Regions from separate parts of the Nocardiopsis lambiniae genome, predicted to be linked through region 2. Evidence: riboswitches for the same ligand, from Rfam matches in the RefSeq annotation. Region 2 holds a riboswitch; the other holds the start of a gene.
What was found. A riboswitch is a leader RNA that binds a small molecule or an ion and turns the genes downstream of it on or off. The one in region 2 is predicted to bind glycine.
Positions count from the first base shown of each region.

Region 1: another riboswitch for glycine. It lies ahead of gcvP (aminomethyl-transferring glycine dehydrogenase); the one in region 2 lies ahead of gcvT (glycine cleavage system aminomethyltransferase GcvT).

Region 1 covers NZ_JAVREP010000010.1:198,946-202,597, reverse strand. The annotation lists gene gcvP (aminomethyl-transferring glycine dehydrogenase) at 1-1,678, opposite strand, end outside; glycine riboswitch at 1,777-1,870, opposite strand; gene RM479_RS16715 (MerR family transcriptional regulator) at 2,603-3,091, opposite strand; gene RM479_RS16710 (bifunctional nuclease family protein) at 3,553-3,652, opposite strand, start outside.
Region 2 covers NZ_JAVREP010000018.1:59,801-63,452, forward strand. The annotation lists gene RM479_RS21950 (3-deoxy-7-phosphoheptulonate synthase) at 1-88, shown strand, start outside; gene RM479_RS21955 (penicillin binding protein transpeptidase domain-containing protein) at 145-966, opposite strand; glycine riboswitch at 1,119-1,219, shown strand; gene gcvT (glycine cleavage system aminomethyltransferase GcvT) at 1,367-2,482, shown strand; gene gcvH (glycine cleavage system protein GcvH) at 2,638-3,015, shown strand; gene RM479_RS21970 (serine hydroxymethyltransferase) at 3,022-3,652, shown strand, end outside.

The DNA of each region.
Region 1 (3,652 bases), on a different contig from region 2:
CCAGCCAGGCCTCCAGGTCGCGGACGATCTCGACCGAGCCGGCCGCCTGGTCCAGCGGGGCGAGCGGGTGCAGGCCCGCGAACTCCGACCAGGTGACCGCCTCCATCTCGGTGGTGGCGTTGAGCTTCATGGTGCACGAGCCCAGCGGGATCATCGTGCGGTCCAGCGCCAGGTCGCGGTCGGACAGCCTGCGCATGTAGCGCAGCAGCGAGGTCTCGCTGCGGTGGGTGTTGAACACCGGGTGGTCGAGGTAGTCCACACCGCGCGCCAGTTCGGCGGGGAAGCGCCGACGGTCCTCGTCGACGACCGGGGCGCCCTCCTCCGGGGCCCGGCCGGACTCGCCGAACGCGTTGAGCACGGCGGCGACGTCGGCGGGGGTGGTCGTCTCGTCCAGGCTGACACCGACGGTGTGCGCGTCGACGCGCAGCAGGTTGTAGCCGGCGGCCAGGGCGTTCTCCAGCACGCGGTCGGCGCTGGGCACCCGCACGCGCAGGGTGTCGAAGAAGGACGCGTGGACGATCTCGAAGCCGCGCGCGGTCAGGGCGTCGGCCATGTCCATGGCGTGCGCGTGCACCTGCTCGGCGATCGCGCGCAGGCCGTGCGGGCCGTGGTGGACGGCGTACATCCCGGCCATGACGGCCAGCAGCACCTGGGCGGTACAGATGTTGCTGGTGGCCTTCTCACGGCGGATGTGCTGCTCGCGGGTCTGGAGGGCCAACCGGTAGGCGGGACGGCCGGCGGCGTCGACCGAGACGCCGACGAGGCGGCCGGGGATCTGGCGACGCAGTTTCTCGGTGACGGACATGTAGCCGGCGTGCGGGCCGCCGAAGCCGAGTGGGACACCGAAGCGCTGGGTGGAGCCCACCGCGATGTCCGCGCCCAGGTCGCCGGGGCTGCGCAGCAGGGTCAGGGCGAGGATGTCGGCGGCGACCACGGCCAGGGCGCCGCGTTCGCGGGCGGCGGCGATGAGGGCGCTCGGGTCGCGCACCACGCCGCTGGAGGCGGGGTACTGGACCAGGACGCCGAAGGCGTCGCCGTCGGGCAGCCCCTGGGACAGATCGGCCACGACGACCTCGATGCCGAGGGGTTCGGCGCGGGTGCGCAGTACCTGGAGGGTCTGGGGGAAGACGTCGGAGTCGACGACGAAGACGTCCGCCCTGCTCTTGGAGGCGCGGCGGGCCAGGGTCATGGCCTCGGCGGCGGCGGTCGCCTCGTCCAGGAGGGACGCACCGCAGACCGGCAGGCCGGTGAGGTCGGAGACCATGGTCTGGAAGTTGATGAGGGCTTCGAGCCGGCCCTGGGAGATCTCCGGCTGATAGGGCGTGTAGGCCGTGTACCAGGCCGGGTTCTCCATGATGTTGCGCAGGATCACCGGCGGGGTGAAGGTGCCGTGGTAGCCCTGGCCGATGAGGGGGGTGACGACCTTGTTGCGGGCGGCCAGGTCGCGCAGCTCGGCGAGGGTCTCGGCCTCGCCGATGGCCTCGGGCAGGTCCAGCGGGGCGTTGCGACCGGGGGCGGTGAGGATGCTCTCGGGGACGGCGGCGGCCATGATCTCGGCGGTGGAGCCGTAGCCGACCGTCTTGAGCATCTCCTCGATGGCACCGGGCGAGGGTCCGACGTGGCGGTCGGCGAACACCCGGGCGGGCGCGCCGGGGACGTTCACGGGCTGGTCGGACACGGAGACCTCCTGGTGACAGGGCCGATACGGATCGGCGGTGTTCCTCACGGTCTCCCCCTCTGTCACCGGACACGAGGGTGCCCAGGCTTCAGAGCGGCCTCCTTCGCGCGGTCCGTGGTGCCTGAGAGGTTACTGGGGAGTATTGCCCCGTCGGCGCCCCTGGGATCCAGGGGTCTCTCCCGCGCGGTATCGACAGCCTGCTGACGGTGTGCACTTGTAAGGACAGGGCGAATGTCGGTTTTCATCCCTGTTGTGGTTACGACCGTACTCGATTCCGCGCCCGGGAGCCGAGCCGCCCCGCGCGTTCCGCGCGCCACGTCCCCGCCCTCTTCGCGCGCGCGGGCACCGGATCATCACCGGGGCGGCCGAGGGAACGACGAGGGCCCGTGCGGCCGTCCCTCCGCACGGGCCCTCCACCGCCCTCTCTCGGACGGTTCCCGACGGGGCCCACGGGCCCCACGCCCTCTTCTCTCGGACGGTCCGGGAACGACCCCGGGCCCGATCGCGTCGGTGCGCCGACGCGGAAGGGCCCGTGCGGCCGTCCCTCCGCACGGACCCTTCCCCCTCTCCTCTCGGACAGGACGTATGGAGAGGTTCGCGCGGCCGTCCATCCGCGCGAACCCCTCATCACTCACTCTGTCATCACCTTCGGACGATCCGCGGCCGGACCGCCGTATCCGACGGCGACGATCCCTCGTCCGGGGGTGCCGTCGGGCACGCCCCCGGGTCGGTCGGTCTCGGGGGCCGGTCGGCCGTGCGCGAGCGAAGCCGCGTCGAACCGGCGCGGCCGGGCCGGGGACGACGGTGCGCGGGGTTCGGGCGGGCTCGGGTCCGCCGCGGGGGCGCGTTCGCGCCCCGGTCGGGTGGGACACCGGCGGTCCGGATCCGCTCGCGCGGACCGTCACCGGCTCGCGCCGACAGGGGTCAGCCGATACGGCGTTCCCGCCGACGCCGGGCCAGCTCGTCCATCGGGGCGGGGGTCACCGGGGGCAGGTCGCCGCGCTCCTCGTCCGGGACCACGCCCAAGGTCTCCTCCAGCTCCCGCCAGACGTTGGCCAGCGCCAGCCCGAACATGCCCTGGCCGCGCTGCATGAGGTCGACGACCTCCTCGGGGGAGGTGCACTCGTAGACGCTGACACCGTCGCTCATGAGGGTGATCCGGGCCAGTTCGGGGGCGGGGCGACCGCGCAGGTGATCGACCGCGGTACGGATCTGCTGGAGGGATATCCCGGTGTCCAGGAGCCGTTTGGCCACCTTGAGGAGGAGTATGTCGGGGAGGCTGTACAGGGGGGCGTTGTGGGCGCCGGTGCGCACGCTCGGCTCCACCAGGCCGGTTCTGGCCCAGTAGTCGAGTTGGCGGTAGGTGATCCCTGCGGCCGTGCACGCCGCGGGGCCCCGATACCCGACGTCCATAGGCAGCGCCACCACGTCCTCTTCGCACAGTAGGCCCTGCTGCCCCGCTAGCCGCAGCATGGACCGCCTGTCATGGGGTTCCCGCTTGCCGCTCGCTACCGCCACGCCGACCTCCGGCTCCTCGTCCCGCGGCGGTATCGACAGGGGATGTCCACAGAGGGAACGGGTGCGCCGCGGGTTCCACTGCACCGACCGTAGGACGACCGGAGGGCAGCGTCAACGACACCCCTCGGCGCGTCGTCAAGTGCGCGCTCCCGGGCGTCCCGGTGCCGCGGCGGTCGCGCGACGCGCGCGTCCTCCGCTTTTCGGCCCCGACCACGACGATCAATTCCCCAATCCCAATCTAACACCGGAGGCAAGGGACGAAGCCGCAGGTCGCGGCCGTGTCCAGCCCGGAACCCCATCGAGATGACCTGTTCCCGGGGCGCGGCGAGAGGCGGCTCCCGCCGACACCGCCCCCGCTACTCCGCTCGGCGCTCGAAATCCTCGGGCGAGATGTTGTCGAGGAATTCCCGGAAGGCCTCGACCTGATCCTCCTGCTCATCCGGGATGGGCATCCCC
Region 2 (3,652 bases):
CACCGACAAGTGCATGGGCTGGGACACCACCACCGAGGTGCTGTCCACCCTCGCCGAAGCGGTCCGCACGCGCCGCAAGACCCTCTGAACCCACGGCACGCGCGAGCGCCCCGCCCCCTCGACCGGGGGCGGGGCGCTCGCGGCTCAGCGGGGCCCCGCGCCCTCCGGGAGGACCTCCAGGGCCGTCAGCAGCCCGCGCCCCAGGGTCTCGCACGAGTCGGGTTCGAACCCCTCGTCCGCCTCCAGGCGCAACGCGAACGTGTGCACGCCCGCCTCGCCCGTCACCCAACCGACCCACCATCCCGGCGCGTCGGTGCCGTCGTCGCAGGACGAGCGGCCGTACAGCGCGTACCCCCGGCCCCGCTCCACGAGGACCTCCTCGCGCAGCGCGCTCTGGTGCTCCGCGTCCACCGGCAGCTCCCCCCGGGCCAGCCCGGCCAGGAACTCCGTCTGCTCCACGGCGGAGATCCCGAGCGGGCCGCGCGACCAGAACGCCTCCACGTCCTCGGTCCCGCCGATGTCGCGACCGCCGTACTCGAAACGGTCCACCCACGTGGCCATCGGTCCGTGCCCCACCCGGTCGACCGCGTCCCGGGGGGCCGGACCCCCGGCGTCCACCACCTCACCGGGGTCGGTGATCGCGCCCGTCTGCAACGCCGTCAGCGCGATCACCAGGTCGAAGGTGTCCCCCGGAACGGCGCGTTCGCGCGCCCGCTCCGGTTCCACCAGCACCGAACGACGTTCCTGTGTGTCATAGAGCACGAACGTGCCCGTCACCTCGGCCGCCGCGAACACGTCGGCCAGGTCCGCCCGCTCCGAGGCGGCCACGTCGCCACCGACGACGGCGGCGGCCCTCCCCTCCCCGGAGTCCGGGGGGTCCTCCTCCCGGGGAGCGGAGCACCCCAGCAGCGTCACGACCGTCGCGCCGACCACCGACGCGCATCCGATCCGTCTCGTTCTCCGCATGTCGAACAGCACTCGTCCCCCTCGGTGCGCGTCCCGTTACAGGGCACACCGTAGTCCCTTCCCGCCCCTTCCGCCCGGGATTCGCCCGGTCCGGTACCGGAGGTGCCACCCTTGGGCGGCGGCGACGGCCGCTGCTAGGCTGAACGTGTTGCTGACCCCGTACGGGAGAGTGCCCGCGCATCCGGCTCGGGCCGCCGAAGGAGCAATCCCTCCCCGAAACAACCTCTCAGGCACAGTGGACCGTACGGGCGAGACCACTCTGGAAAGCAGGGACCCACATGTCCCTCGCCGAAGGTGCAAGCCACGCCGAGCACGTGGTGAAGCTCTCAGGCACAGATGACAGAGGGGGAGGATGGCAACGCCTATGCACGACACGACGCCCATCCTCTCGGGAGTGCCCATGTCAGAGCCCACCTCCGCGCCGCGGCCGACCGCGCTGCGCGCGATCCACGAGAAGGCCGGTGCCGCGCTCGTCGACTTCGCCGGTTGGCTCATGCCCCTGCGCTATGACAGCGAGACCGCCGAGCACAAGGCCGTCCGCGAGGCCGCGGGCCTCTTCGACCTCTCTCACATGGGCGAGATCCGCCTCACGGGCCCGGACGCCGCCCGAGCCCTGGACCACGCCCTGGTCGGGCACCTGTCACAGGTCAAGCCGGGCAAGGCCCGGTACACGATGATCACCAACGCCGACGGCGGCGTCATGGACGACCTCATCGTCTACCGGCTCGGCGAGGAGGAGTACCTGGTCGTGGCCAACGCCGCCAACGCCGACGTCGTCGCCGAGGCCCTCCTCGAACGCGCCGCCGGGTTCGACGTGAAGGTCACCGACGAGTCCGCCGAGTACTCGCTCATCGCCGTCCAGGGCCCGCGCGCCGTAGAGATCCTCGCGCCGCTCACCGACGCCGACCTGGACTCGATCCGCTACTACGCCGGGTACGAGCACACCGTCGCCGGAGTGCCCGCCCTGCTGGCCCGCACCGGTTACACCGGCGAGGACGGCTTCGAGATCTTCGTCCGGCCCGCCGACCGCGCCGTCGAGGTGTGGGAGGCCCTCGTGGCCGCTGGCGCCGACAAGGGCCTGGTCCCCGCCGGCCTGTCCGCCCGCGACACCCTGCGGTTGGAGGCGGGCATGCCGCTGTACGGGCAGGAGCTCACCTCCGACCTCACCCCCTTCGACGCCGGGCTCGGCCGCGTGGTCAAGTTCGACAAGGAGGGCGACTTCGTCGGCCGGGCCGCCTTGGAGGAGGCCGCCCGCACCGCGCGCCCCCGCCGCCTCATCGGTCTCGTAGCGCGCGGACGCCGTCCGCTGCGCCGAGGCCAGGACGTCCTGCGCGACGGCGCGGTCGTCGGCTCCATCACCAGTGGCGCGCCCTCTCCCACCCTGGGCCGCCCCATCGCCATGGCCTACGTGGACGGCGAACTCGACACCACGACCGGAGCGTTCACCGTGGACGTGCGCGGTCGGGGCGAGGACGTCGACGTGGTCGAGCTGCCGTTCTACCAGCGGCAGGCGTAGACGTGGGTCCCGCACCAACGGGACCTCGGCGCTTCGCACGGCGGAACCCCGGACCGGGGTCGGCACGGGCGGAGCGCGATCAGGCGTAGGCCGGGCCGGGCGGCCGTCATCCGGCGGCGCGGCAGGAATGAAGAGAACCTCCAAGGAGAGTTGAAGTGAGCGTTCCCACGGAGCTGGGTTACACCGCCGAACACGAGTGGGTCTCGATCGAGGACGGGGTCGCCACGGTCGGCATCACGGCGTTCGCCGCCGAGTCCCTCGGCGACATCGTCTACGTCGAGGCCCCCACCACGGGGACCGCGGTGAGCGCGGGCCAGACCTGCGGCGAGGTGGAGTCCACCAAGTCCGTCAGCGACGTCTACTCCCCCGTCGACGGCGAGGTCGTCGAGGTCAACGCGGACCTGGAGGGCGAGCCCGAGTCCATCAACTCCGACCCCTACGGCGCGTGGCTGTTCAAGGTGCGCCTGTCCGGGGAACCCGCCGCCCTGCTGTCCGCGGAGGAGTACACCAAGCTGACCGAAGGCGAGGACTGACCCCCGATGGCCACCGACAACACGCTCAACAAGAGCCTGAGCGAACTCGACCCGGAAGTATCGGCCGCGGTCGACGCGGAGCTGGCCCGCCAGCGCGACACCCTTGAGATGATCGCCTCGGAGAACTTCGCTCCGCAGGCCGTCCTCGAAGCGCAGGGCACCGTCCTGACCAACAAGTACGCCGAGGGCTACCCGGGCCGCCGCTACTACGGCGGCTGCGAGCACGTCGACGTGATCGAGCAGCTCGCCATCGACCGGGCCAAGGACCTGTTCGGCGCCGAGCACGCCAACGTGCAGCCGCACTCGGGCGCCCAGGCCAACACGGCCGTGTACTTCGCCCTGCTCAAGCCGGGCGACACCATCCTCGGTCTGGACCTGGCCCACGGCGGCCACCTGACCCACGGGATGCGGATCAACTACTCCGGCAAGGTCCTCAACGCCGTGGCCTACCACGTGCGCGACGAGGACGGCACCGTCGACTACGACGAGGTCGCCGCCCTAGCCAAGGAGCACCAGCCGAAGATGATCATCGCCGGCTGGTCGGCGTACCCGCGCCGGTTGGACTTCGCCCGGTTCCGGGAGATCGCCGACTCCATCGGGGCACTGCTCATGGTCGACATGGCGCACTTCGCCGGTC